4 regions of the Pantoea cypripedii genome follow, and region 4 is predicted to be linked to each of the others. Evidence: predicted binding sites of a transcription regulator. Region 4 holds the regulator's gene; each other region holds the start of a gene.

Region 1 (7,529 bases), 3.4 Mb from region 4:
GCGACATTGCAGAGATTCTGCTGGAAGGTCTGCGTCGTCTCGAATATCGCGGTTACGATTCGGCTGGTCTGGCCGTCGTTGATCGTCAGGGCCATGTGACGCGTCTGCGTCGTCTCGGCAAAGTGCAGAAGCTGGCAGAGGCGGCGGAACAACAGCCGTTGATTGGCGGCACCGGTATCGCTCACACCCGCTGGGCAACGCACGGTGAACCCTCAGAAGCCAATGCGCATCCGCATATTTCTGAGCACATCATCATTGTGCATAACGGCATCATTGAGAACCATGAGCCGCTGCGTGCACAACTGATTGAACGCGGCTACCAGTTTGCCTCAGAAACCGACACCGAAGTGGTGGCGCATCTGGTGCACTGGGAGCAGAAGCAGGGTGGTTCGCTGCGTGAAGTGGTATTGCGGGTCATCCCGCAGCTGCGTGGTGCTTATGGCATGGTGATCATGGATAGCCGCGATCCGTCGCTGCTGGTGGCTGCCCGTTCCGGTAGCCCGCTGGTGGTCGGTCGTGGCATGGGCGAAAACTTTATCGCCTCTGATCAGCTGGCATTGCTGCCGGTGACGCGCCGCTTCATCTATCTGGAAGAGGGCGATATCGCTGAAATCACCCGCCGTGAAGTGACGATTGTCGATCGCAGTGGCAAACCGGTTAATCGCGCCGAGATTGAATCCAACGTGCAGTACGATGCCGGTGACAAAGGCGTCTATCGTCACTATATGCAGAAAGAGATTTATGAACAGCCGATGGCGATCAAAAACACCTTAACCGGTCGTTTTAGCCACGGTGAAGTCGATCTCAGTGAACTTGGCCCGCAGGCTGAAGACCTGCTGAGCAACGTTGACCATATCCAGATTATCGCCTGCGGTACGTCGTACAACTCCGGTATGGTGTCGCGTTATTGGTTTGAGTCGCTGGCCAACATTCCCTGCGATGTCGAAATCGCTTCTGAATTCCGCTATCGCAAATCCGCCGTACGTAAAAACAGCCTGCTGATCACGCTGTCGCAGTCAGGTGAGACGGCAGATACGCTGGCCGCGCTACGTCTGTCGAAAGAACTGGGCTACCTCGGTTCTCTGGCGATTTGTAACGTTGCGGGTTCGTCGCTGGTGCGGGAATCCGATCTGGCGCTGATGACCAAAGCGGGCACCGAAATCGGTGTGGCTTCCACCAAAGCCTTTACCACGCAGCTTACGGTATTGCTGATGCTGGTGGCGAAACTGGGGCGTCTGCACGGTATGTCTGCCGACACCGAGCACGAGATTGTGCACGCATTACAGGCGCTGCCGAGCCGTATTGAGCAGATGCTGGCGCAGGACAAGGTTATCGAAAGTCTGGCGGAAGGTTTCTCTGACAAACATCACGCGCTGTTCCTTGGCCGTGGCGATCAGTACCCGATTGCGATGGAAGGGGCGCTGAAGCTCAAAGAGATCTCCTACATTCACGCGGAAGCCTATGCTGCCGGTGAGCTGAAGCATGGGCCGCTGGCGCTGATTGATGCCGATATGCCAGTGATTGTGGTGGCACCGAACAATGAGTTACTGGAAAAGCTGAAGTCGAATATTGAAGAGGTGCGCGCGCGCGGTGGTCTGCTGTATGTGTTCGCCGATCAGGATGCGGGTTTCAGCGACAGCGAAGGCATGAAGATTATCTCACTGCCGCACGTAGAAGAGGTGATTGCGCCGATCTTCTACACCGTACCGCTGCAACTGCTTTCGTACCATGTGGCGTTGATTAAAGGTACCGATGTTGATCAGCCACGTAACCTGGCGAAATCAGTTACCGTTGAATAATCAGTAAGAAAAGCGGGGCCTGTCAGGTCCCGCTTCATTTTTAAACGATGTCATAAAACTGTCATATTTCGTACATTTGACTGTAATCAAACTGTCCTATTTTCCCTCCAGCAGCAATCAATGACTCCTACTAAAATGGCATAGAGCCTGATTTTTTTAACTCCCCTGGAGGGAACATGACACTGATGCGTAGCACCGTAGCCCGAATCCTCGCCGCCACCTTCGCAGTAAGCGCGGTCTCTGCTTTTGCAGCAACCGATCTGACTGGCGCAGGCGGGACGTTCCCGGCACCGGTTTATGCCAAGTGGGCAGCAGAATACCAGCAAGCCACCGGTAGCAAAATCAACTATCAGGGTATTGGTTCTTCAGGCGGCGTGAAGCAAATCATCGCCAAAACCGTCGATTTCGGTGCGTCAGATGCGCCGATGAAAGATGAAGATCTGCAAAAAAATGGCCTGTTCCAGTTCCCGACCGTGATCGGTGGTGTGGTACTGGCAGTGAATATCCCTGGTATTAAATCAGGTGAGCTGACCCTCGACGGCAAAACCGTTGGTGACATCTACCTGGGTAACATCAAAAAGTGGAACGATCCGGCGATTGCCAAACTGAACAAGGGCGTAAAACTGCCTGACACCAATATCAACGTGGTACGCCGCGCTGATGGTTCCGGTACTTCTTTCGTCTTCACCAGCTACCTGTCTAAAGTGAACGAAGAGTGGAACAGCAAAATCGGTAAAGGTAACACCGTAAACTGGCCAACCGGTCTGGGCGGTAAAGGTAACGACGGCGTGGCTGCATTCGTACAGCGTCTGCCGGGTTCAATTGGCTACGTAGAATATGCGTACGCTAAGCAGAACAACCTGACCTATACCAAACTGATGGATGCTGACGGTAAAGCGGTATCGCCGAGCGAAACCAGCTTCTCTAACGCGGCGAAAGGCGCGAACTGGAGCGAAACCTTTGCTCAGGACCTGACTTTCCAGAAAGGCGCAGATGCATGGCCGATCTCCTCAACCACGTTCATCCTGGTTTACAAAGATCAGGCGAATGCTGAAAAAGGTAGCGAAGTGCTGAAGTTCTTCGACTGGGCTTACAAACACGGTTCTAAAACGGCGACCAGCCTGGATTACGCCGCTCTGCCAGACAGCGTAACCGCGCAGATCCGTTCTGCCTGGAAAGCCAACATCAAAGACAGTTCAGGCAAAGCGCTGTTCGAGTAACTGATAGACCTGGCCAGCCGCAATGCTGGCCTACCCAATGGGCGGCATGATGATCATGTCGCCCTGTCATTCCCTGAGAACAGAGACTTCTATGGCTGCCACTAAGCCGACGTTTAAAGCCCCTGGCAAACAAGGTGACATGATTTTCGGCGCGCTGGTTAAACTCTCCGCGCTGATTGTGTTGTTGCTGCTGGGTGGCATCATCGTCTCCCTGATTTTCTCCTCCTGGCCCAGCATCCAGAAATTTGGCTTCTCTTTCCTGTGGACCAAAACCTGGGATGCGCCTAATGAACAATTTGGTGCGCTGGTGCCGATTTACGGAACTGTCGTGACCTCGCTGATTGCGCTGATCATCGCCGTTCCGGTGAGCTTCGGTATCGCCCTGTTCCTGACGGAACTGGCCCCAGGCTGGCTGCGTCGTCCGCTTGGTACGGCGATTGAACTGCTGGCGGCCATTCCCAGTATCGTTTACGGCATGTGGGGCCTGTTTATTTTCGCACCGCTGTTTGCGCAATATTTCCAGACGCCGGTGGGTGACATCATGTCGAATATCCCGATCGTCGGCGCGCTATTTTCCGGCCCGGCCTTTGGTATCGGCATCCTCGCCGCAGGCGTGATTCTGGCCATTATGATCATCCCTTATATCGCTTCGGTGATGCGTGATGTGTTTGAGCAGACGCCGGTGATGATGAAAGAGTCAGCCTATGGTATCGGCTGCACCACCTGGGAAGTGATCTGGCGCATCGTGCTGCCGTTCACCAAAAACGGGGTTATCGGTGGCGTGATGCTCGGCCTGGGCCGTGCTCTGGGTGAAACCATGGCGGTCACCTTTATTATCGGTAACACCTACCAGCTCGACAGCGCTTCGCTGTTTATGCCAGGCAACAGCATCACCTCGGCGCTGGCGAACGAATTCGCTGAAGCGGAATCCGGCGTGCATGTGGCGGCACTGATGGAACTGGGGCTGATCCTGTTTGTTATCACCTTTATCGTGCTGGCGATCTCCAAACTGATGATCCTGCGTCTGGCGAAGAGTGAAGGAGCCCGTTCATGACAACGATTGAATTGCAGGCGCGCGCCGAGCTGGAAGCCTCACGTCGTAAAATGCAGGCATGGCGCAGTACCAAAAATAAAATTGCGCTGACGTTGTCGTTACTGACGATGGCGTTTGGCTTGTTCTGGCTGGTGTGGATTCTGTTCACTACCGTTTCGCGCGGTATCGATGGCTTATCCTGGTCGCTGTTTACTGAATCGACCCCGCCGCCTAATACGGCAGGTGGTGGTCTGGCGAACGCCCTGGCCGGTAGCGGTTTATTGATTTTCTGGTCAACCTTCTTCGGTACGCCGCTGGGCATCATGGCGGGGATTTACCTTGCCGAATATGGTCGCAAGCACTGGCTGGCGGAAGTGATTCGTTTTATTAACGATATCCTGTTATCCGCACCGTCGATTGTGGTGGGTCTGTTCGTTTACACCATCGTGGTAGCGCAGATGCAGCACTTCTCCGGTTGGGCCGGTGTGGTGGCGCTGGCGCTGTTGCAGATTCCGATTGTGATCCGCACCACCGAGAACATGCTGCGCCTGGTGCCTGACAGCATGCGTGAGGCAGCCTATGCCCTGGGTACGCCGAAATGGAAGATGATTTCAGCTATCACCCTGAAGGCGTCAGTCTCGGGCATTATGACCGGTGTGCTGCTGGCGATTGCGCGTATTGCCGGTGAAACCGCACCGTTGCTGTTTACTGCGCTGTCGAACCAGTTCTGGAGCACCGACATGATGCAGCCGATCGCTAACCTGCCGGTGACTATCTTTAAATTCGCCATGAGTCCGTTTGCTGAATGGCAAAGCCTGGCGTGGGCGGGTGTACTGATCATTACCCTGTGCGTGTTGCTGCTGAACATCCTGGCGCGTGTGATTTTCTCCAAGAGCAAACACTAATTTCCCGGCGCGGCTTCGGCGGCGCGGTACATGAGAGACGAGCAATGAGTATGGCAACTTCTTCTGCCGGCAAAATTCAGGTGCGCAATCTGAACTTCCATTACGGGAAATTCCATGCGCTGAAAAATATCAATCTGGACATCGCGAAAAACCAGGTCACCGCATTTATCGGGCCGTCGGGCTGCGGTAAATCGACCCTGCTGCGTACCTTCAACAAAATGTACTCGCTCTACCCGGAGCAGCGTGCAGAAGGTGAAATTCTGCTGGATGGCGACAACATTCTGGCATCGAGCCAGGATATTGCCCTGCTGCGCGCCCGCGTTGGCATGGTGTTCCAGAAGCCGACGCCATTCCCGATGTCGATCTATGACAACATCGCCTTTGGCGTACGTTTATTTGAAAAGCTGTCGCGTGCTGATATGGATGAGCGCGTGCAGTGGGCGCTGAGCAAAGCAGCGCTGTGGAATGAAACCAAAGACAAGCTGCATCAGAGTGGTTACAGTCTCTCCGGCGGTCAGCAGCAACGTCTGTGCATTGCACGCGGCATTGCGATTCGCCCGGAAGTGCTGCTGCTGGATGAGCCTTGTTCGGCGCTGGACCCGATTTCAACCGGCCGTATCGAAGAACTGATCACCGAGCTGAAGCAGGACTACACCGTGGTGATCGTCACCCATAACATGCAGCAGGCGGCGCGTTGTTCCGATCACACCGCGTTTATGTATCTGGGTGAGCTGATTGAATTCAGCGATACCGATACGCTGTTTACCAAGCCAGCGCAGAAACAGACAGAAGACTACATTACCGGTCGTTACGGCTGATTTGACAGGAGACGCACATGGATAATTTAAATCTGAACAAACATATCTCCGGTCAGTTCAACGCGGAGCTGGAGCACATTCGCACTCAGGTGATGATCATGGGTGGCATGGTTGAGCAGCAGCTCACCGACGCCATTACCGCGATGCATAACCAGGATGGCGAACTGGCGCAGCGCGTGATCGACGGTGATCAGAAGGTCAATATGATGGAAGTGGAGATTGATGAAGCCTGCGTGCGCATCATCGCCAAACGCCAGCCTACCGCCAGCGACCTGCGCCTGGTGATGGCAATCATCAAGACCATTTCTGAGCTGGAACGCATCGGTGACGTGGCGGAAAAAATCAGCCGCACTGCACTGGAGAAATTTGGCCAGCAACATTTGCCGCTGCTGGTGAGCCTGGAATCGCTTGGCCGTCATACCGTGCAGATGCTGCATGACGTGCTGGATGCGTTTGCCCGCATGGATCTGAATGCGGCGATCCAGATCTACCGTGAAGATAAGAAGGTGGATAAAGAGTACGAGGGCATTGTACGTCAGCTGATGACTTACATGATGGAAGATCCGCGTACCATCCCCAGCGTACTGACCGCCCTGTTCTGCGCACGCGCCATTGAGCGTATCGGTGACCGTTGCCAGAACATCTGCGAAATCATCTTCTACTTCGTGAAAGGTCAGGATTTCCGTCACGTTGGCGGTGACAAGCTGGATGAGCTGCTGTCCGGCGACGATGGCACCAACAAACCGTCCTGATAGCCTGATGGCTGCCTGCATTAGCGGCAGCCATCTTCATTTCTGATTGGTCTCACGGCGTTCCGCTCTTTATACTTGGCGCACTTTTTATTACAAGGTGTTGCTGATGTCACCCCTCTCCCCCAAAAAGAAACAGAGCGTCACCCCGGCCAAAGCGATGCTGGCGGCTATAAGTGGCTATGCGATGGACGGCTTCGATCTGCTGATTCTTGGCTTCATGTTACCGGCGATTAGCGTTTCGCTGGCGCTCGATCCTTCACAAGCAGGATCGCTGGTCACCTGGACACTGATTGGAGCCGTGGTGGGTGGCATTGTCTTTGGTCATCTCAGCGACCGTTTTGGCCGCATCCGCATTCTGACCGTCACCATTCTGATGTTTTCCATTTTCACCGGGTTATGTGCGGTGGCGCAGGGCTACTGGGATTTGCTGGCGTACCGAACCCTGGCAGGGATGGGACTGGGTGGCGAATTTGGTATCGGCATGGCGCTTATCGCTGAAGCCTGGCCGCAGGAGAAGCGCAATCGCGCCTCCGCATGGGTAGGCATCGGCTGGCAGCTGGGTGTGCTGCTGGCGGCCTTTATTACCCCGCCGTTGCTGAGCGTGATTGGCTGGCGCGGTATGTTCCTGGTGGGGCTGTTGCCCGCGCTGGTGTCGTTTGTGATTCGCCGCAGCATGGGGGAACCGGAAGGATTTACCCATCATGTGGCGAAAACCCCGCAATTGTCGTTTACCGCCCGTATCCGTTTGCTGTTTAGCGACCGGGCCACCAGCAAGGCAAGCCTGGGTATCTTTATCCTCTGCTCGGTACAGAACTTTGGTTATTACGGCCTGATGATTTGGATGCCGAGTTATCTCTCCTCCAGCTTCGGCTTCAGTCTGACCAAATCCGGCCTGTGGACCGCCGTCACCGTGGTGGGGATGACGTTCGGTATCTGGCTGTTTGGCGTGCTGGCGGACCGCTTCGCGCGCTGGAAAATCTTCCTGTTGTATCAATTTGGCGC
Region 2 (7,529 bases), 1.5 Mb from region 4:
GTTCCATCCGCACCGCGCGTCGAATTGGGATGACCTGGATGATCCTGTGCCTGGCAGGCGCAGTGGCGGTGGGCTTCTTCGGTATTGCTTACTTCCAGAACCATCCGGACCAGGCTGGCGGTGTCAGTCAGAACGGTGAGCGCGTGTTTATCGAACTGGCGCGTATCCTGTTCAACCCGTGGATTGCCGGTATTCTGCTGTCGGCGATTCTGGCGGCGGTGATGTCGACGCTGAGCTGCCAGTTGCTGGTGTGTTCCAGCGCGCTGACGGAAGATCTTTATAAAGGTTTCCTGCGGAAAAATGCCAGTCAGCGGGAGCTGGTCTGGGTGGGACGCTTGATGGTGTTGGTGATTGCCTTGATTGCGATCGCGCTGGCCGCAAATCCAGAAAACCGTGTTCTGGGTCTGGTGAGTTATGCCTGGGCTGGTTTTGGTGCTGCCTTTGGGCCGGTGGTGCTGTTTGGTGTGTGCTGGCAACGCATGACACGTAACGGTGCGCTGGTGGGCATGATTATTGGCGCAGCGACGGTGCTGGTGTGGAAACAATATGCCTGGCTGGATCTGTATGAAATTATCCCAGGTTTCCTGTTTGCCAGCATCGCAATTGTGGTGGTGAGCCTGATGGGCCGGGCGCCCTCGCAGGAGGCGCAACTGCGCTTTGCGGCGGCAGAAGCCGAGTATCAGACTAAATAAGCCTCTGCCCGCCTCATTTTATGGGGCGGGTTTTATTGCAGTGCCATCGAGATGAGGTGTTCAACCGCGAGTGAATATATTTTCCAGGGTAAAACAATTATCCCAGCAGGCGGTTGTTGACCAGTTGGTTAATAAACACACAGCACGTTTTACCACATTAGAAGCACAGACATCATCCTCGTCAGGTTTTCCTGAGTTTCGCATGGCACCTGCGGTTTCCGAATCCTCCTAAAAAGTTCATACCAACCTGAAATAACTAACTCATTGATAGTTATCTTAAATTTAATTTAAGATGCAGGCCGGATGCATGCCGCAGTCACTTTTTGTTAGCCGATAGTTAAAATTACTGTTGCAAACGACCGTAAATATGATGCACTTTAATCATAAGCGTTGTCAGAAGTGTGGCTAAGGTCACTGGAGTTCGCTCATGATTCGGTCCTTCAAAGGACAGGTAAATACCCTCCAACATACGCAGTTCACTGCGGGGGATTTCTTCCCTCGAAAGTTTCCTCTTCGTTTTTCAATCTTCAGACTTGTTCAGGCCCCAATTCATTACCGGTGCGCGGCAGCGTTTTGGCGTTGTTGTACACCTTTCTCAATGGCTAGAAACGGCTCTAAAGGAAGCCACGTAAACCTCTAAAGCGTTCACGTCATCGCAACAGGACAAGCCCTGCGGCGATAAATGAAACCAACTGTAAGGTGCCACTATGGGAAGACAGAAAGCAGTGATCAAAGCGCGTCGCGAAGCAAGAAGAGTAATTCGTAATGACTCTCGCAGTCATCGTCAGCGTGAAGAAGAATCGGTCACTTCGCTGGTGCAGATGGGTGGGCTGGATGCAATTGGTATGGCGCGGGATGTACGCGATCGTTCACCAATTGAGGCCAGAAATGATGCTCAGGCGCACTATCTTAATGCCATAGAAACGAAACAGCTTATTTTCGCCACCGGTGAAGCCGGCTGCGGAAAAACCTGGATTAGCGCAGCCAAAGCGGCTGAGGCCCTGATACATAAGGACATCGACAGGATAATCGTTACGCGCCCGGTTCTGCAGGCGGATGAAGATCTCGGTTTCCTCCCTGGAGATATTTCCGAGAAATTCGCCCCTTATTTCCGGCCGGTCTATGACGTTCTGGTTAAACGTCTTGGCGCTTCCTTTATGCAGTACTGCCTGCGTCCCGAAATCGGCAAGGTGGAGATCGCGCCCTTCGCGTATATGCGCGGACGCACCTTCGAAAATGCCGTGGTGATTCTGGATGAGGCGCAGAACGTCACCGCCGCGCAGATGAAGATGTTTCTGACGCGCCTTGGTGAGAACGTGACGGTCATCGTCAACGGTGATATCACCCAATGCGATTTACCGCGTGGCGTGCTATCAGGCCTTGCAGATGCGCTGGCGCGCTTCGAAGAGGATGAGATGATTGGGGTTGTCCGTTTTGCTAAAGACGACTGTGTCCGTTCGGCACTCTGCCAGCGCACGCTGCATGCTTACAGTTAACCATTGAGAATCAGGACAGTAGACAAAACCCGGCTCAGGCCGGGTTTTTTTGTGCTAAGAACAGGACAGTAGCCGTAAGTGGACATAACCGATGAATAATAAACGGTAATCATTAGCGGTGTAGCTGATAGATTTCAGGCCGGTTATCTGTGTCTATTCTCTCCATGGAGTTGATTTTTATATGAGAAAAATTAATATAAATGAGATTTTCCTTAACTAAGATTTATCCTGGAGTTATCATGCCTTTTTTGTGAAAGGGACGTTGCCATGAAAAACTTGCGAAGGATTCCGGAAAGTGAACCTGTCTCCCATCCGGGAATGTTTGAGGTCTACAAGATCAGAAACTCTGTATGCTTATCACGTTTACACACTCCTGATGGACCCAGCGTGAACTCAGCTCCAGAAAATGATGCGGTGAAACCTGTCGCAGAGAGGTCTCCCGAGATGATTGCTTATTTCCTTCGTGCCGGGTACTGAGTTAACAAAACTCAATCTCTAAGAACCGTATCGCGGCATTTTATGGATCCGGTTCATAAAAATGATGGCGGTGAGAGGGAGATTGACTCGCTTCTCTCACCCGAAGACCAGGCAAAAAAAAAGTCTGAACGTGAGTTCAGACTCTTCTTCAAATTTGTGGCGGTGAGAGGGGGATTGACTCGCTTCGCTCGCCCTGCGGGCAGTTTGTTCGCTGCGCGCCCAAACTGTCCAACCGGCTGCGCCGGTTGTCGAACCCCGTCGGGGGTTCTCACCCTCTCTCACCCGAAGAATATGCAAAAAAAAAAGTCTGAACATAAGTTCAGACTCTTCTTCAAATTTGTGGCGGTGAGAGGGGGATTCGAACCCCCGATACGTTACCGTATACACACTTTCCAGGCGTGCTCCTTCAGCCACTCGGACACCTCACCACATTTTTTGCTGCTGACCTTGGCGGGTCAACGGGGCGCTACTATAGGGAGTTCGCCTAAAAGGGTCAAGCCCTATTTTCTCCTTTTTTTCTATTCGCTTAAGCCCTGAGCGAATCGCGTTAACCCTGTTCGCATTGGTTATCCTGTCATCAAAACATTGCATGCCAGTCACAAAAGTGTAACGCCATTGTCGCAGACTTGTCCGCGGAAACATTTGGTTATATTTGTGAATAAGGATGCTTATAAATGAAACAGATACCTCTGATTACGGTTCCACTTATCGCTTCACTGTTTGCTTCGGCGGCGGTGGCGGATGAGGCAACTTACTCTCGCGCCGCAACCGGCGATCTGACCCAGCACGGTGGTGCGCGTCGTCTGACGGGCGATCAAACCGAAGCCTTGAAAGCCTCGCTCAGCAACAGCACGGCTAAAAACGTGATCCTGCTGATTGGTGATGGCATGGGGGATTCGGAAATCACCGCAGCTCGTAACCAGGCGATGGGAGCCGGTGGCTTCTTCCCAGGGATTGATGCGCTGCCGCTCACCGGCCAGTACACCCACTATTCACTGGATAAGAAAACCCACAAACCAAACTACGTCACGGATTCAGCCGCTTCTGCCACGGCCTGGGCAACCGGCACCAAATCCTATAACGGTGCCATTGGCGTTGATGTGAACGGGAAAGATCAGACCACGCTGCTGGAGCTGGCAAAAGCAGCGGGCAAGGCAACCGGTAACGTTTCTACGGCGGAATTGCAGGATGCGACACCCGCAGCACTGATCGCCCATGTGACCTCACGTAAATGCTATGGCCCGGATAAAACCTCTGAGCTGTGCCCGACCAATGCGCTGGAGCAGGGTGGGAAGGGTTCAATTACCGAACAGATGCTGAAAACCCGCGCCGATGTCACGCTGGGCGGCGGAGCGAAATCCTTCAGCGAAGTGGCGAAAGCCGGTGAATATCAGGGCAAAACCCTGCGTGAGCAGGCACAGGCACTGGGTTATCAGCTGGTGGATAATCTTGATGGTATGAATGCTGTGCAGCAGGCAGACCAAAGCAAGCCAGTGCTGGGGCTGTTTGCGGAGGGTAATATGCCGGTACGCTGGCAGGGGCCAAAAGCCAGCTATCACGGTAACCTGGATAAGCCGGTGGTGACCTGTGAAGTGAATAAAGAACGCCCGGCCAGTACGCCAACACTGGCGCAGATGACCAAAAAGGCACTCGACCTGCTCAGCCAGAATGACAAAGGTTTCTTCCTGCAGGTTGAGGGGGCATCGATTGATAAACAGGACCATGCCGCCAATCCCTGTGGTCAGATTGGTGAAACCGTGGACCTGGACGAAGCGGTACAGCAGGCACTGGCCTTTGCGCGTCAGCACGGTGACACGCTGGTGGTGGTGACTGCGGACCACGCTCACAGCAGTCAGATCGTTGAAAATGGCACCAAAGCACCGGGGCTGACGCAGGCGGTCAATACCAAAGATGGCGCGGTGATGACCATCAGCTACGGTAACTCAGAAGAGGAGTCTCAGGAGCATACCGGCACTCAGCTGCGTATCGCGGCTTACGGCCCTCATGCTGCCAATGTGGTGGGTCTGACGGATCAGACTGACCTGTTCTTTACCTTGCGGGATGCAATGGGCATCAAGTAACACATCAGACTTAACGAATAAAAAATCCACGCATTGGCGTGGATTTTTGTTTAATGATGGAGGTTAAGCCACATCACTCAATGGTGACTTCAACGGTCAGATTTGCACGCTCTTTTTTCCAGATCAGGTTGCGGTATTGCGACCCGGCAATCACGGTGATCTTGTCCTCTGCCACTTTTTCGCCAATAACAATCTGTTTAAAGATTTTGTTGAACTCGTTGGCAGCATAAGGAGGCCACTTATAACGATCCAGATGACCATCCGGTAGCTCTACGGTATGTTCCTCAAGCAGGTTACCCAGGCTGCTTTTCACCTTAATGGTGACTTTGCTGCCTGACGGCAGCTCAGCGGCAAGTTTATCGCCAAACAGATCATGGTTAATCCACGGGTTTTCACTGGCACTAAAGATTTCCGCTTTGACGGTTAAATGCTCCTGACTCTTTTTCCATATTTTATTTTTATAAGAAGATGTTCTGACAATACTGATGTCGTTATTGTTATCAATGTCACCAATCTTTATTTTGTTCAGAGCACTATTAAACTCAATGCCGGTATAACCAGACCACAACCAGCGATCAAGATCACTGTCAGGAACCCGAACCGTGTAATCTTCAAGTAACTTTCCAGCCTGATCTTTAACCGTGATCATCACTGAACTACCCGATTCAAGATTTCCTAAATGCAGATCATCACTGTATGCGTCATCGTTAACCCACATGTTTTCAATAGTGGTGACAACTTTCAGATTTTCCAGTTTGTTTTTATAAATCTGGTTCTCGAATGACGACCAGTTCTTAACGTTTATTTCACCGGTCTCTTTATCGAACAAACCAATTTTTATTTTCTTTAGCTTACTGTTAAAAATCCCAGCAGTATAATGTGGCCAGGTCCATTTCCCGACATAGTCTTTACCAACCTGAACCGTGTGCTTTTCCAGTTCTTTATTATCACTATCGTAAACGCCAATAGTAACAAAACTATCAGGTTTCAGTTCACCATCATAAAGTGCTGAGCTATAGGCATCGCTGGTGATCATACGACGACCCACGGTCGTTCTCAAATCCTTGCCGATAAACTCGGCGGCATAATCAAATTTGCCATTACAAACCCCGCGCTGACCTCGGTTTGACAATGCTCCCTGCTTACCGCTGGCGGTGACGTAAGGTGGGGAAACCGTGATTTGAGCGACTTCCGGGATGTAGCAGGTATCAACTTTTTTATAATATTCGATCCATCCGGTTTGTGATGTCCTCAGAGCTCCAGAACCCGCAGGGAGCTGCCATGCGCCAATTTGTGTTTCTTGCGTGCTACCTTCTTCTTTGACGAAACCGTACCAGGCGTTCCAATCATTCGCTGCACGGCGAACCTCAAAGAGGTATTTTTTACCGACTTTAATGGGATACAATGTTGAGCAGCTGACCCCCGGACCGCCATCAGCGCCGCTACGGCAACGGTCGCTATCAATGACGGTTGCCCCTGACACGAAGTTTGAAAATACCAGTGAATATTGATTGGCTGTACGAGGTTGCAGACCAATATATCCCGCAGCTGTGACACCAATAAAACCGAATTGGTTTGCGAAGTAATAGCCTGGACTTTCCGGGGCAGAATTTATGGTGAAGGGAAACGTCAGGCTGGTTATATTCTCTTCTTCAACAGTCCAGGCCCAGCCCGCCATTCCTCCGGGGGTAATCGCGGCGGCAGTATTGCCTGCCAGGGTTGCGCCTAAAGTTAAAGCTAATAAATGGGATTTCATATCTCTCCGGTATAAATATTCAAGTTTTGTAATATTTTATGGAGTTTTTTATCATCTCCATTTTATATATTTATAATGGGTGCGCAGAATGTAATTCCGTGAAAATTTCCACGACTCCATTTTTTAATTTAACAGGAAACATCCTGAAATAAATTCAGGGGTAAGGTATAACAAAGGTGCTGGAGTTTATATAGTGATTATTCTGGTGGCGATTAGGAAAAATCCCTGGAGTGTCTTCAATCTGTAAACTGTATTGAAGGTAATTGACAAACTGATTGATGATAATAGCGGAAATAAAAAAGCCCACGCAATTTGCATGGGCTCGCTTTTCAACGTCAGGTTATAAAATAATCAGACGTTAAACAGGAAGTTCATCACATCGCCATCTTTCACGATGTATTCTTTGCCTTCTGAACGCATTTTGCCTGCTTCCTTCGCGCCTTGTTCACCCTTGTAGGTGACAAAGTCATCAAACGCGATGGTCTGGGCGCGGATAAAGCCTTTTTCGAAGTCGGTGTGGATTTTACCCGCCGCCTGCGGAGCCGTTGCGCCTACCGGGATGGTCCAGGCACGCACTTCTTTGACGCCTGCGGTGAAGTAGGTCTGCAGGTTGAGCAGGGTGTAACCGGCGCGAATAACGCGGTTCAGACCTGGTTCTTCCAGACCCAGCTCCGCCATAAACTCAGCACGTTCTTCATCATCCAGCTCGGCGATATCTGATTCAACCGCTGCGCATACCGGTACCACGACAGAGCCTTCAGCGTCAGCAATCGCACGAACCTGGTCGAGGTAAGGGTTGTTCTCGAAACCATCTTCGTTGACGTTGGCGATGTACATGGTCGGTTTCAGCGTCAGGAAGCTCAGATAGCGGATAGCGGCTTTTTCATCGGCATCCAGATCCAGCGAACGCAGCATACCGGCGTTTTCCAGATGCGGCAGGCACTTCTCCAGCGCAGCCAGTTCCGCTTTTGCGTCTTTATCGCCGCCTTTGGCTTTTTTCTGCACACGCTGGATAGCACGTTCACAG
Region 3 (7,529 bases), 340 kb from region 4:
ATTATTGACAGTGAGTGGCCGCAGGTGAAACAGGGATTTGAACGCTGGCTGGCGGCGGATAACTTTACCCCTGAAGGTACGCAGCGCAACCGGCTGGAGGCGCTGCGTCAGGCTAGCTGATAAAGATATATTTGCTGGCGGCAAGCACTATGGCACAGGTTGCTGCCATCATTATCCGCTTCAGCCATTGCAGTTCTTTCTTCATACCGATGATGTCCAGATGTAGGGTATGAATTTGGCCATCCGTTTTTTCAAACCGTGCGTCAATTTTATCGAAACGTTTATCAACCTGTATAAAACGTTTATCGACCTGCTCGAAACGAGCATTGACATTATTTTCAAATAATTCAACGCGTTCTTCTAAACGATCAACGCGTTGATTGAGGGCCTGCTGCCCCTGCACCACACCTTCCATCGCCTGGGCGAGGTCGGCCTTCGTCAGTGAGTGTTCCTGCTGCATTTCGGCAAAGATCTCGACCAGCACTTCTGCCTGCCGTTCTTCCACGCCTGCCTGTTGCAGAGATTTGTATGCTTTATGGGTGTTCATCATCGCCAGTGTCATCCATGTTCTCCCTGATCCGTTTCCTTGTGTGGGGGAAATTAACCAGGTTGTGATAATTACGCTATGCAACGATGTTTATTTTGCGCGCTGTCTCGAAAAAAATCAATTAGTACAAAGAGTAACGCGATATGAGGCAGGGTTGGCCTGCACCGAAGTGCAGGCAGGAAAGGATTAATTGTGTGCGTATTTTCCGCTGACGCTATTGCCTGATGACGGGGTTTCGTCCTCTTCATCGGTGATGGCGGGAACTGACAGGCTGGCTTTCACTCCCCAGAAATAGCAAACCAGTGAGGCGACAATCACCAGGACCATATCCAGTGGCGCGCTAATCACCCCGCTGCCACCGTAAGTACCCAGCATGGAAATCACCATCACCGCAATGTAATAGGCCAGCAGCCACCAGGCGCATTGTAAATCACTGCTGAACTGGCTGTTTTTCTTGCCAAAAATGGCGTAACCAATCCAGGCAATAATCAGTATCGGGATGAGGATTTCATTCACCGACCAGCCGCTCCAGTAAATCAGCAGGGTACTGGCAACAAACGCCAGCGGGCTGAGAATGGCGGCGACCGGCAGGCGGAATGGGCGTTGCATATCTGGCAGATGATTACGGAAGGCGCCCAGCGTTACCGGACCGGGCATATAGGTGAATACGGTTGCTGAGGTCACTGCGCCAATCAGACCTCCCCACACCTGAAACTCTGATGGCAGCGTCCAGACGATAGCCAGCAGCAGCGACAGCCACAGTGCACCACGCGGTACGCCGGATTTCGCATCCACTTCGCCAAACACTTTGAACAGATGGCCATTGCGCGCCCAGGCAAACAGCACGCGTGCGGCACCGGCCAGGTAGATGTTGCCGGTCCCGGCCGGTGAAATCACCGCATCAATCAGGATCAGGTTAATCAGCCAGGTCAGGCCAAGGCTGCGTGCCAGATCGGCATACGGCGACTGGAATACCTGCTTCAGCCCAGCCCAGCCATGCTGCGATAACAAATCACCAGGTACCGCGCCCATAAAGGCGTATTGCAGTGCCAGATAAATCACGAAACTCACGGCAATTGCGATGCCGATTGCCAGCGGTACATTGCGCTGCGGGTTTTTGGCTTCACTGGCGAAATCCACTGCCTGGCGAAAACCGAGGTAGGCAAACACGATACCTGCGCCGGTCAGCGAGCTGAACACGCCATGCGCGCCGCCAGGGGGAGCCGGTGGGACATCGAGGTTTGGCGCATGGAAATAAAGCAGCAGCGTGCCGATGGTCAGCAGCGGCACGATGAATTTGAAAGTGGTCACAATGGTATTTACGCGGCCAAAGAAGCTGACGCTCCAGTAGTTAAGCAGGAAAAATGCCACCAGCAGGCCAATCTGTACGGCAAAACCGAGTCCGGTTGGGCTGCCGTCAGCATGACCGAGCGCGGGCCACCAGTAGATGGCATATTGTCGTACCGCTTCCACTTCGACCCCGGCAGTACTGGTGTAGGCCAGCAGTGAGCTGACGCCAATAACAAAGCCGACGATGTTGCCATGGGAATAGTTGGGATAGCGCACAAAGCCACCCGCACGCGGCAGGGCCGATGATAGCTCGGCATAGACCAGGCCGATCATCAGCACAATGACCGCCCCTAACACCCATGCCCAACCGGTGTTACTACCTGCATAACCTGAGCTGTTAAGCGCCGCATAAAGCCAGCCGGATCCGATCATCGATCCAATGCCAAGTAACGACAGATCGACCAGCCCCAATTTCTGTTTCAGTCCACTTGACGCCATAAAATGCCCCTGTGATGTGTTTACCTGAATGGATTTCAGTTTTGCTTATTAAATGTTGTGGCAGGGGGATAAAGCATATCGCGTGCCATAATTATTTTATCAACGTGATTGTTTTGTTATGAAATAAATGCAGGGGCTGAATGGCTGAATAATTGGCTTTTGGCTTGCTGATTGATGCTAAATAAATTTTCTGGCGTGGAATGGATTATCAGAAATAGCGGAATCACGGTGCAGAGCGCACCGTGATGATCCGAAATATATATTATGAGTGTAGTTGAAACATTATGTCATCCCTGCTTGAGGAATGACATAATTTAACTTAACTCTGCGGCTGGGGAATAATTTTAATATCCACCATGCCGATACCTAATTTGCGCGGATCCTGGCCGATAATATTTCCCACATTGGATAGCTGTGGTTCCGGCGGTGAGATGATTAAATTATGGCTGCCGCCAGGATTGGTGAAATGCAGCGTGGTGGTGGAAAGATCATCCCCGAGGGTGATTTCCTGCTGTTGATCACCGACCCGCACCGGGATCGGACGATGGGCATTCGGGCCAAAGGCGCGTGCGGTGATCACCACATCAAAACGGCCTGGCAGCGGGTCAACATATTCAATATTGACCTCTGGCGCCAGATTGGCGTTGGACCAGCGTCCCCACAGTTCCGGGCGTGAAATACCGGTGAAACTTTTTATGTTCTGCGGTGCGCCTGGCACGTTGAGCATAAAGCTGTCGGCGCTGTAGCGAATGGCGTTGTCTTCGATACGAATCTGCTGCTCGTTATGCTGATACTGCGCGTCGCTCAGCGTGGTTTGCGGGAAGGTGGCTTTGCCTTTCCACACCGGCTTATCGATACGGGCCACACTCGGCTGGCCCCCCATTTGCCCCATCGCGACACAAAGATCGCCGGACAGCGCCAGCTCGGGCTGCCACAGACGCGCCATCTTAAAGCAGCGGTCCACCCAGACAAACTTATCCGCAGCGGCAAAGTCCGCCAGCTGATAGCGTAGCGGGGCGGAATACTCGCCTTCTGGCAGCGGCTCCACGCGTTTATCTCCGACACGGAAGAGAATCGGCAGCCTGAAGGTGGTTCCGGAGAAACTAAAGGTTCCTTTCTGCTGATCGATGGTGAAAGCATCAAGCTTGCTGGGGAAATTCCACAGCTGAATGATATCCGGTTTCCACGCCAGCACCTTCTGCGCCATGTTATCAAACTGGGCCGACAGCGAAGGGCTGCTGAGGCCACTGCGACCCAGGCCAATGGCCTTATCGCCGCCGAGAATATCCAGCACGGTGGCACCGTTATCCAGCGTGCTCCGTTTACCGTCGATCACTTTTGCCTCAGGCTGATCGCCACGAATCACCATAAACAGGTCATGACGCGGTTGCTGGATCAGATATTGATGGGCGGTGTTGTTCATGGCCAGATGGTCGGACGTCACCACAATGATGGTGTTCTTAAACCAGGGCGAGGCTTTGATGCGTTCAATCAGGCGTGCCACATGTTCCTGTGAACAGGCGACGGCGCTGAATGACTGGTTAGGTTTACCGTCATAGCTATAGCTTTTATGTTCACAGGTGCGGGAAATAAAGCCATCCGGGTGGTGTGTATCAACCGTCAGGGTAAAGAGCGCGAAGCGTTTTTGCTGGCTTGACAGCTCCTCAAACTTTTTAAATACCTCATCCATCACGGTGTCATCGTAATAACCCCAGTTATTACGATAGTTAGGATCGGCCACACGGTCTTTCAGTTCCTGCGCACCATACATATGGGCTGGATCAAAACCATGTGATTTCAGGAAGGTGTCTTTACCGGCGAAGCGTAAATCCGCCCCCTGAATAAACCAGTTTTCATAACCTGAGTTTTTCAGGATATCGCCAAGGCAAACATTCTGTGGGAAGAAACTGGAGAGCGCCGCAGAGGCGTTATCCTGGAATGGCGCAAACAGCGGGATACCACACTGTGAGCCGACCATCCCGGCAATAGTGTAATCAGTACCAGGCAGTTGCTCGGTGTTGCTGAAATCCAGGCTTTGATCTTTTTCCCGGCTCAGTTCGGGAGCCAGTCCAGGAAAGGTTTGTTCATTAAAGTAAGTCCGTTCCAGACTTTCGCCATAGATGTAGACCAGATTGAGCTTTGGCTCGGCAATGGCCGATTTTGGTGTTTTGTAATAGGTCTCGAAGTCGGAATCCGCCTGGCGGTTATGGGAGACGATCAAATCTTTGACCTGACGAAATGCCGGGGTGGTTTGTACCGAACCCGCAGCGCAGGCGATAGCCAGCAGACTCCAGCCAAGATGATGCTGCTGTTTACGGCGGCGCAACAGCCAGGAGAGCAGGCAGAACAGCAAAAACAGCGCAATGATAACGCCGATGCCAGGCACCACGTATTTGCTGATACCCGCACCGGTCAGGCTGTTGGTCAGGGTATAGAGTACCGCGTCATTGATGCCGTCACCGGTAAAATAGTTGCTGGCATACAGTGTGGTATTCAGCACGATAAACAGGGTAAGCAAAATCAAAATCAGGACAAACCAGAACTTATTTCGCCCGGCTTTGTAGGAATAGACTGCGATTGCAGCCAAAAAAAGTACAACCGATATGAGTTCGGACAAGATTCAGATCCTCAGGCTAATTGAATACGCATTCCGTGCGTAACGACCCTCTGCGGGGGTTTTCGCGTCAATCTATATTGGCTGTCACATGGCTGCAACATGACCAGTCAGATTTGTGCGGCTGATTTGAATTTGTTTATAGCGGGTTTAGGCGGGCTATGGTTTGTGCTGGCAGCATTGGGGGGCTGCCAGCAGGGGAGCAGGAATGAGGATCAGAGTTTGCCAGTCAGATACTGTGCTTCGCCATCGGCAAAACTCCAGTCACCTTTGTTGTTCGTAATAAAGCTGATCATCAGGTCGTTACCCTGCACGCCACAGTTTTCCTGCAACTCGCGTGCTAACTCTGCCATGAACAGCGTTTTCTGTTCTTCACTTCTTGGGCTGGTGTACACCCGCACCATCACCAGGTTGTCACTGCGCTCAAAACCGAGGCCTGTGTCCTGGAACACCATCTGATATCTTTTATTCTCGTGAACAATCTGATAACGATCGCGTGCCGGGACTTTAAACGCGGTTAAGACGGCGCGGTGAGCGGCATCCAGCAGTGTACGTAATTCTGATTCAGAACGGCCCTGAATAACATCGAACTGGAGTAGCGGCATGATTAAACCCTCGTTTTTGCTCACATGAAAAGAGTAGGATGTGAGGCTATGCTGCCGTGCGCAGCGGTAAAGAAAAAGCGCGCTGACTGAAATGATTATTTATTATTTTGAACAATCATGATGAAAGAGATAAAAACCGACGCACTTTGGGTGCATCTGCACTGGCTCACGGTGCTGGCCGAGCTGGGGAGTTTTACCCGTGCGGCTGAACGCCTTGACGTTAGCAAGGCGGCGATGAGCCAAAAGATTAAAGAGCTGGAAGAGATGGCGGGAGTGGCGCTGGTGCTGCGGACCACACGCAGCGTGCGCCTCACTTCTGCCGGGGAAAAGCTGGTGGAGGAGTTGCGCGATCCCTTTGCGCGTATTGAGCAAAGTTTTTTCAGCGTGCGTGATGAAGCCGGTCCGGTGCGCGGGCTGGTGCGCGTCAGCGCCCCTGTGGCCTTTGCCCGCCAGCAGCTGGTGCCGATTATCGGCGATTTTTTGCGGGAGTACCCGCAGGTGCGTTTACAGCTGGATGTGACGGATCGGCTGGTATCGCTCGGCAGCGAGGGGTTTGACCTGGCGATTCGCCATAGCCAGCAATTGCCGGAAACCCATGTCGCGCTGCCGCTGTGCGAAACCCATACCTTGCTGGTGGCGTCGCCCGCTTATCTGGCGGAGTACGGTATGCCAGCAACCCCACAGGCGTTGCAGCAGCATAATTGCCTGTATTACCCACGCGGGCTGGAGTCCCCCCAGTGGCGGTTCTGCCAGCGTAGCGATGCCAGTGAAACGGTGCTGGTCAGGATCCAGGGGAATTTTGCCACCAACAATAGCGAATCGATCCGCGATGCCGCTTTGCAGGGCTTAGGGATTGCCATGCTACCGGATTTTAGCGCCAGCGCGGCGCTGGCCGCCGGTACATTGCAGCAGGTACTGCCACAGTGGCAGTCGGTGGATGCGTTTGCCGATCGTTTATGGGTGGTGCGCCCTTATGCGGCTCAGGTGCCACGGGCGGTCACCACCTTTATTCACTGGCTACGCGCGCGCTTTGTTGATGGCTGAGGGCGACGTCAGCGTGACTGGCGTATGCGGTTGCATCAGCTCACCCAACAGACTGGTGCGATTGTAGTTACCCAGACGCAGATTAAAGTCGAGATGCAGTCGCTCATTACCGCTCAGTTTGATCACCGGCGGCGGATTGTGTGGGCGCTGCTGAAATAATACTGACCGGGCAAAGGCGGCGCTATTCCACCCGCTCAGACGCTGATAGAAGTACGCATTCGCCTGGCCTTTGCGTAAATAGACATTCGCCCGACGGTATTCACGCATCGCGGCCTGCTGTGCCAGGGAACATAAATGCTGCTCCGGCTCGGCAATCTTTTGTGTCAGCAGATAATAGTCATCACGCTTATTCAGCTCAGTGAAGAAACGTGACCCGCCGAGATGTTTAATCGGAGCATACTGTTTTCGCCACTCACGGATATAGGGATTATTGGGGGCGGCGGCAATAAACCAGTTTTCCATCACCGGTGACAGATAATTCATGGTCGAGACTTCACAATAGAAGCCAATCACGTCCATGCGTTGTTCCTGATGTACCCGATGTACCCAGCTGAGATCTTCAAACAGCAAAGTGCTGCAATCAATGCTGATTCCACCGTAGCGCAATAATAATTCCAGCCGAATCGCTTCACTCTTTTGTTGCAGAGTTAATTCAGAGGACGTAAAGACAAAATCCGGCAGCACTTCTTCAACGTTCCGACGATGTAACAGGTGCACCTGGTGATCGGGATTATCCTTACGTATTTTTTGAATATTTAACATCATTGATGCTGGCAAATATTCATCTTCCCAATACATCCAGACTATTTTTGGTATTTCCGGCAAATCTTTCTTTCCGGAAATTAACACCACATTATCCTCTTCGCTCGGATCGTATTCCGGTGCGGGTACGGCATTCAGCTGCTTTTTTTGCAGTAACATCTGGCTGGTA
Region 4 (7,529 bases):
CATGATATTCAGGCGGTAAGTACCCAGCGCCTGCACGATATTTTCCATGCTGACAGCGCACTGTATATTTCGATTACCGATTACGGTACCAGCTATTTAGTGGTGGACAGCAACACGAAGGTATCGGCATCGGCGCGTCTGGTGGATCTGCGTACCGGTAAGGAACTGTGGCAGGGCAGCGCCACTGCCAATGACGGCGAGAATGGTAACAACAATAACGGTAGCATCATCGGCATCCTGGTGTCGGCGGCGGTGAAACAAATCGCCAATAATGTCACCGATAAAGCGCACACCATTGCTGGTGTGACCAGCGCACGTTTGCTGGCGCAAAACGAAGATGGCGGCCTGCTGGCGGGACCGCGTCGTCCGGTAACGGCAGCGCGTTAAGTGATCGCAAAGGGAGCGGGGTAACCGCTCCCTTCCACACGAAAATCACGTCGCGACGGCTTATTCCCCTGGCAACTCCAGCTTGCTGTAACCCAGCCCGTTCATCTTACGCACCTTGATCTGCACTGGAATGCGTTCTTTCATCGCTTCCACATGGCTGATCACGCCGATGGTTTTGCCACTGGCATTTAGCGCATCCAGCGCATCGAGCGCGGCATCCAGCGTCTCGGCATCCAGCGTGCCGAAGCCTTCATCGAGAAATAACGATTCAATGCGCGTTTTATGGCTGACCAGATCGGACAGGGCCAGCGCCAGTGCCAGACTCACCAGAAAACTCTCGCCGCCTGACAGGGTACGGGTATCGCGGGTGGCATCGGCCTGCCAGGTATCCACCACATCCAGCTCCAGCTCATCGCTGGCGCGGCGTTGCAGCAAATAACGGCCATGCAGACGATCGAGCTGACGATTCGCCAGCCACACCAGATGATCGAGCGTCAGACCCTGCGCGAAACGGCGGAATTTGTCACCCTTGGCTGAGCCAATTAACTCATTGAGCTGGCTCCACTGTTGCAGCTCTGCTTCGTTGTCGCTGATTTGGCTCAACAGGGAATGCTGCTGCTGACGCAGATTGGCGTCACTTTGCAATTGTTGCTGTGCCTCGCCCTGATGGCGGGCATTGTCGCGCAGCGCCATACGCAGGTTTTCAAGCCTCGCATCAATATCCGCCGCCATCTCATCGCTCAGCGCTGCCGGGCGCTGCTGCTGGTGCGCGCTTAGCCGCTGTTCCAGCTGCTGGGTCAGGGTAATTTGCTGCTGCCGTTGTTGCTCCAGCGCCTGTAAATGCTGACGCAGTTGCAGCGCCTGATGCTCGTCGAGCAGCGCTGCCCGCAGTGCCGACTCGTCGGCGAAATCACTTTTCTGCAATGCACTGAGGAAGGTGCTTTCGGCGTCCTGTACCCGCGTGCTCAGCGTTTGCTGTTGCTGGTCGATTTGCGCTCGTTGCCCATTCAGGCTATGCAGCGTGCTTTGTGCCTGCTGCCAGGCCTGCAACTGCTGCGCCAGCTCCCGTTCACACTGCTGCATCAATTGCTGCTGCGCCTGGCGCTCGGCCTGTACCTGACGATCGCCAAACAGCTGCTGGCGTTGCTGCTGCTGTTCTGTCCGTTGCTGCTGTAGCCCGCTCAGTCCTTGTTGCAGGGTGTCCAGCCGCTGTTGTTCACGCGCATGGTTTTGTTGCAGGTTATGGTATTCACTGTCGGCTGTGGCGCGCTGCGGTTGCAGGGTAGTGAGTAACCGCTCACTCTCCTGCCATTTTTGCCAGCGCTGTTGCAACGCCGCCAGCCAGCTGGCGCGGCTATCACGGGCGGGCAGGGTGAGTTGATGCGGTGCCAGCTGCTGTTCAAGTTGCTGGCTTAATTGCTGCCAGGCCGCGCGCTCAGTTTCGCTGCGCTGGCTGAGATCGTTCAATGTCTGCTGGACGCTGGTAATCTGCTGCTGCGCCAGCTGCTGCTGTTGCAGATGTTCCAGCCATTCCCGTAGCTGGTTTTCCTGCTGATCCTGCTGCTGTTGCCAGCAGGTAACTTCATCCTGCTGCTCCAACGCAAAGGTGAGCGCCAACTCACCGATCAGTCGTTGCCACTGCTCAGTCAAGGTGGTGATTTGCTGCCCGATATCCTTGAGTTCCTGCTGCAACGCCTGCTGTTGCAGCAGCGACAGGCGTTGTTGCTCACCTTTAGCGGTGCCGGATTCCTTTAACTGAGTTTCCTGAGTTTGCAGTGCGACAAGCCGCTGCTGATTTTCACCGGGTTCCAGCTGCCGATATTCTTCGATAGCCGGATGCTGACAGGAGCCGCACAGCGGGCAGGGTTGGTCCGGCTGTAACCGGGCGCGTTCATCCGCCAGCCGGGCGATAGCGAGTTCCAAATCACAGATTTTCTGCACATCAATTCGCGCTTGATTGATGCGCTTCCACTCCTCGCGCAGCGCCTGTAAAACCTGTTCTTCCGCGTGATATTGCTGGGTTAACGCGTGCAGTTTCTGCTGGCGTTGTTGCTGTTGTGGCTGGAGCGAACGCCACTGCGCAGCCAGCAAGGATAGCTGCTGACGGGATGCACGCTGTGCCTGATGCTGTGTCAGCGCATCACGCACCTGACTGATATCATGTTGTGTCCCCAGCTCTGCCACTGGCTGCGCCGCATGCTGGCGGGCAGAGAAGGCTTGCTGTAGCTGGTCGAGCTGCTGTCGCTGCTGCTGCTGCTGGTTGCTCAACTGGGCGATTGCCTGCTCGCGCTCATCCAGTCGCGCAATGTCAGATTGCCAGCGCGACAGATGCTCGCCCCAGTCGGCGACACCAGCCTGTGCAGCTCGCCACTGCTGCTGCTCATCCCAGATCTGTTGTAAGCGTTCACTCTCCTGTTGCTGCTGGCTGAGTGCGGTTGCGCTTTGTTGCAGCAGCTGTTGCTGCTGGGCTAGCTGACGTTGTTGCTCGGTGATCTGCTGTTGCAGGGTGGCGATTTGTTGATCAAGCGGGATGACCTGCTCTGTCAGCAAGGTTTCCAGTTGCTGTTGTCCGGCCTGCGCCTGATCTCGCGCTTGCTGAGCCGCCTGATAACGCACTTCACCCTGCTGCTGAGCGCCGAGCGCCTGTTGCTGCTGCTCCAGTAACTGCTGTGATTGCTGCGTCAGTGCCGCCAGTTCCTGGCGCAACTGTTCCCGCTGTTGCAGCTTATCGCGCAGTTTTTCCGCCGGTTCGGCGCGTGCCAGTCGCTGGCGTTCCGGTTCCGCCTGCTGCCAGGCACTTTCTGCGTTTTGCAGCGCCTGTTGCGCCTGCTGCTGCTCATTGCCCAATTGCCGGGACTGAGTTAACCACTGCTGCTGTTGCTGGGTGGCGGTTAGCTGCTGGTTGAGCGCCAGTTCGCTGGCGCTGAGTTGTTCCAGTTGCGTGGTCAGCTCTGCCCGCCGGGCGTCATCCAGCAGCACCATGCCACCGGCACGGGCGCGCAGGGTATCCAGATCGGTGCGCGCGGTTTTGTAACGCTCAAAAATCTGCATCGAGATTTGTCCATAGATCTCGGTGCCGGTCAGCTCTTCCAGCAGTTCGGCGCGTTCGCCGGGTTTAGCGTTGAGGAAGGCAGCAAATTGTCCCTGCGACAACATCATCGATCGGGTAAATCGGGCGAAGTCGAGGCCAGATAAGCTTTCAATCAGCCTGAGTTTGTCACCGACTTTATCGGCGACGATTTGGTTATCAGCGCAGCGTGCCAGTTCAACACGCGGAGCCTGCAATTTGCCATCGGCCTGACCCCGGGCGCGGTTCTGGCTCCAGAAGGCGCGCCAGGCTTCACCTTTGATTTCAAACTCCACCTCGGCCAGACATTCGCTGGCATCGCGGGTGATAAGTTCGTTCTGGGTTTGTGACAACACGCCGAGGCGGGGTGTCTGGTGATAAAGTGCCAGACAGATAGCATCCAGCAGGGTGGTTTTACCCGCCCCGGTGGCACCGGTGATGGCGAACAGGCCATTGCTGGCAAAAGGCTCACGACGAAAATCGATAAACCACTCACCGCGCAGGGCGTTGAGGTTTTTAAAACGCAGCGTCAGGATTTTCATGCAGAAGGATTCTCCAGCGCGGCAAGGGTAGTGCGAAACAGTTGGGTGAGCCGGGCAGCCTGTTCCGTATCCAGATCTTCTTCCAGCGCCAGACGACGGGCAAACACCTCTTCAACCTGCAATTCACTCAGGGTTTCATTATCCAGCCTGGCGAGGCTGCGGCTACGTTGCTCGCGGCTGCGGCGTACCAGTAGCACTTCCACCGGTAAACCTTCTGTCAGTTGCTCAATCCGCCGTTGCAAATCGCTGAGATGTTCCTGGGTGGTGATTTCAATGTCCAGCCACACCGGTTGTGATGCATCGTTAGTTTTAAAGGCGGCCAGCTGTTGTTCAATCTCCGCCAGCGAACCTTTGAGCATTTGCATGGGCTGAAACAGGGGAATGGTCAGCGGTGTCACGGTATCGAGGCCCACGCTGAAATCAAGCAGGAACACGCTCTTATCGCGGCCCAGCTCATCAAAACTCAGCGGGATGGGGGAGCCGCTGTAGCGAATATGGTCGCTGTCGGCAATGCGTTGTGCACGATGGATATGGCCGAGGGCGATATAATCCGCGGCGGGAAAGGCCTGGGCCGGGAAGGCATCCAGGGTGCCGATATAGATATCGCGTACCGAATCACTTTTAGTCACCCCCACGGTAGTGAGATGCCCGGTGGCGATAATCGGCAATTGGCCGCCCAATGCCGTACGCTGTGCCTCAGCGGCGGCAAAGCAGTGCTGATAATGTTGCTCGATGGCTTCCAGCAGCGAAAGCTGTTTTTCCCGCCCGGATTGTCCGGCCTGGCTGCGCAGAATATCGCGCGGACGCAGATAAGGGATGGCGCACAGCACCGCGCCTGGCGAGCCGTCACGCTGTTTCAGCGTCAGGATCTGCTGCTCGCCGTGTGGCGTCGCGCTGGTGATCACCTGGGTATTCAGGCAGGCAAGCAGCTCACGGGATTCATTCAGCGTCGCCACTGAATCGTGATTACCGGCCAGTACAATCAGCTGGCAACCGCTGGCCTGTAAGGCCACTACAAAGCGGTTAAACATTTCACGGGCATAACTCGGGGGGGAGCCGGTATCAAACAGGTCACCGGCGATAATCAGCGCATCCACCTGATGCAGCTCAATTTGCTGGCGCAGCCAGTCGAGAAAGGCCTGATGCTCCGCCGCGCGACTTTTGCTATAAAAGAACTGGCCCAGATGCCAGTCCGCCGTATGAATGATGCGCATGGATGCTCCCTGCCAGATTTCGCGTTGGGCGATTATATACGGATGGGGCTGTCACTGACATGCGTATTAGCCGTTCACTTTCGCTGGGAAAAAAATCATTTTTTCTTAATAGTTACCTGAGAAGCATATTCATATGCTACCCGCTGAAAATCCTGTTTCTGCTGTCACATTTCTGTTTTTATACTCCAGGCTACCCGTTGGTTTTTTCATAAAAGTGTCATAAAACTGACGCATAATGACGCCGCAAATCTCAGTGACAGCCGTCATATCAGCAGGAGTAATAATGGCTAAGCGCATTTTGGTTGTGGAAGACGAAGCTCCCATCCGTGAAATGTTATGTTTCGTGCTGGAACAGAACGATTACCAGCCGATTGAGGCAGAAGATTATGACAGCGCAGTAGGGAAGCTGATTGAACCCTGGCCAGATTTGATTTTGCTGGACTGGATGTTACCTGGTGGTAGCGGTATCCAGTTTATCAAACACCTGAAGCGTGAAGCCATGACGCGGGATATCCCGGTGATGATGCTGACGGCGCGTGGTGAAGAGGAAGATCGCGTACGGGGTCTGGAAGTGGGCGCGGATGATTACATCACCAAACCTTTCTCCCCCAAAGAACTGATGGCCCGTATCAAAGCGGTGATGCGCCGTATTTCACCGATGGCGGTGGAAGAGGTGATTGAGATGCAGGGACTGAGCCTGGATCCGTCATCGCACCGCGTGATGTCAGAAACCACGCCGCTGGAAATGGGACCGACTGAATATAAACTACTGCACTTCTTTATGACGCACCCGGAACGCGTTTACAGCCGCGAACAGCTGCTGAACCATGTCTGGGGCACCAATGTGTATGTCGAAGATCGTACTGTCGATGTGCATATCCGTCGTTTACGTAAAGCGCTGGAGGTCTCCGGCCACGACCGCATGGTACAAACCGTACGCGGAACAGGGTATCGTTTCTCTGCCCGCTACTAAACGGAGTTTATACCGTGCTGGAACGACTCTCCTGGAAGAGATTATTGACCGAGCTGGTGCTGGCTTGTCTGCCAGCACTGATTATCGGTTTGCTGTTTGGTTATCTTCCCTGGCTGCTGCTGGCTACGGTACTGGGCGTGCTGTTATGGCACTTCTGGAACCTGATGCGGCTGTCGCACTGGCTGTGGGTTGATCGATCCATGACGCCACCCGGCGGGCGTGCCAGCTGGGAACCGTTGTTTTACGGCCTGTATCAAATGCAGCTGCGCAACCGCCGCCGCCGCCGTGAGTTGGGCAATCTGATCAAACGCTTTCGCAGTGGTGCGGAATCGTTGCCGGATGCGGTCGTGCTGACCACGGAAGAGGGCGCCATTTTCTGGTGTAACGGTCTGGCGCAGCAGCATCTCGGTCTGCGCTGGCCGGAAGATAACGGCCAGAACATCCTCAACCTGCTACGTTATCCTGAGTTCTCCCGCTATATTCGCCAGCGTGATTTCAACAAACCCCTGACCCTGGTGCTGAATAATCAACATCACATGGAGTTTCGCGTGATGCCTTACAGCGAAGGACAGTGGTTGATGGTGGCGCGTGATGTCACGCAAATGCACCAGCTGGAAGGCGCACGGCGTAGCTTCTTTGCCAACGTCAGCCATGAACTGCGCACGCCGCTCACCGTGCTGCAAGGCTATCTCGAAATGATGAACGATTCGGTAATGAACGAACGTTCCCGCCACAAAGCGTTGCAAACCATGCAGGAGCAAACCCGGCGTATGGATAGCCTGGTGAAACAACTGCTGACGCTATCGCGCATTGAAGCCGCTCCCGCCATTGATCTGAAAGAGACGGTTGACGTGCCAACCATGCTGCTGCTGTTGCAGCGTGAGGCGGAAACCCTCAGCCAGGGGCGACACGAGATTCACTTCCACACTGACCCGCACCTCAAAGTGCTCGGCAATGATGAGCAACTGCGTAGCGCAATCTCCAATCTGGTGTACAACGCGGTGAACCATACGCCGGAAGGGACGCGGATTGATATCAGCTGGCTGCGGAGTAAGCAGGGCGCGGAGTTTAAGGTGTGCGATAACGGGCCGGGTATCAGTGCTGAACATCTGCCCCGTCTCACTGAACGTTTTTATCGGGTGGATAAAGCACGTTCTCGCGCCACCGGGGGAAGCGGGCTGGGACTGGCGATCGTGAAACATGCTCTCGGCCACCACAATACGCGGCTTGAGATCAGCAGTGTGCCGCATCAGGAGACGAGCTTCAGCTTTATCCTGCCAGCAAGGTTGATTGTCGCCAGTGGGATACGGGAGAATGTGGCGCAATAACTGTCACGGAAATCCCGC

Evidence for each region. The regulator PhoB, encoded in region 4, activates phosphate uptake and scavenging genes when phosphate is short. The targets are predictions, from matches to a motif close to CTGTCATAAAACTGNCNNAT.
Region 1: the regulator PhoB is predicted to act here: its motif matches at 1,847-1,866, upstream of pstS (phosphate ABC transporter substrate-binding protein PstS).
Region 2: the regulator PhoB is predicted to act here: its motif matches at 3,237-3,256, upstream of phoA (alkaline phosphatase).
Region 3: the regulator PhoB is predicted to act here: its motif matches at 5,034-5,053, upstream of opgB (phosphatidylglycerol--membrane-oligosaccharide glycerophosphotransferase).

What each region holds. Positions count from the first base shown of each region.
Region 1 covers NZ_MLJI01000001.1:4,427,266-4,434,794, forward strand. Annotated here, with positions in the region: gene glmS (glutamine--fructose-6-phosphate transaminase (isomerizing)) at 1-1,799, shown strand, start outside; gene pstS (phosphate ABC transporter substrate-binding protein PstS) at 1,976-3,019, shown strand; gene pstC (phosphate ABC transporter permease PstC) at 3,111-4,073, shown strand; gene pstA (phosphate ABC transporter permease PstA) at 4,070-4,957, shown strand; gene pstB (phosphate ABC transporter ATP-binding protein PstB) at 5,002-5,775, shown strand; gene phoU (phosphate signaling complex protein PhoU) at 5,793-6,527, shown strand; gene HA50_RS20750 (MFS transporter) at 6,634-7,529, shown strand, end outside.
Region 2 covers NZ_MLJI01000001.1:2,495,318-2,502,846, reverse strand. Annotated here, with positions in the region: gene putP (sodium/proline symporter PutP) at 1-692, shown strand, start outside; gene phoH (phosphate starvation-inducible protein PhoH) at 1,400-2,188, shown strand; tRNA gene HA50_RS11590 (tRNA-Ser) at 3,006-3,093, opposite strand; gene phoA (alkaline phosphatase) at 3,340-4,746, shown strand; gene HA50_RS11580 (hypothetical protein) at 4,820-6,502, opposite strand; gene ychF (redox-regulated ATPase YchF) at 6,854-7,529, opposite strand, start outside.
Region 3 covers NZ_MLJI01000001.1:671,189-678,717, forward strand. Annotated here, with positions in the region: gene HA50_RS02980 (GNAT family N-acetyltransferase) at 1-120, shown strand, start outside; gene HA50_RS02985 (hypothetical protein) at 113-562, opposite strand; gene HA50_RS02990 (APC family permease) at 734-2,335, opposite strand; gene opgB (phosphatidylglycerol--membrane-oligosaccharide glycerophosphotransferase) at 2,655-4,952, opposite strand; gene HA50_RS03000 (tautomerase family protein) at 5,165-5,554, opposite strand; gene HA50_RS03005 (LysR family transcriptional regulator) at 5,675-6,598, shown strand; gene HA50_RS03010 (glycosyltransferase family 32 protein) at 6,572-7,529, opposite strand, start outside.
Region 4 covers NZ_MLJI01000001.1:1,007,567-1,015,095, forward strand. Annotated here, with positions in the region: gene HA50_RS04515 (DUF799 domain-containing protein) at 1-387, shown strand, start outside; gene HA50_RS04520 (AAA family ATPase) at 448-3,996, opposite strand; gene sbcD (exonuclease subunit SbcD) at 3,993-5,210, opposite strand; gene phoB (phosphate response regulator transcription factor PhoB) at 5,494-6,183, shown strand; gene phoR (phosphate regulon sensor histidine kinase PhoR) at 6,198-7,511, shown strand.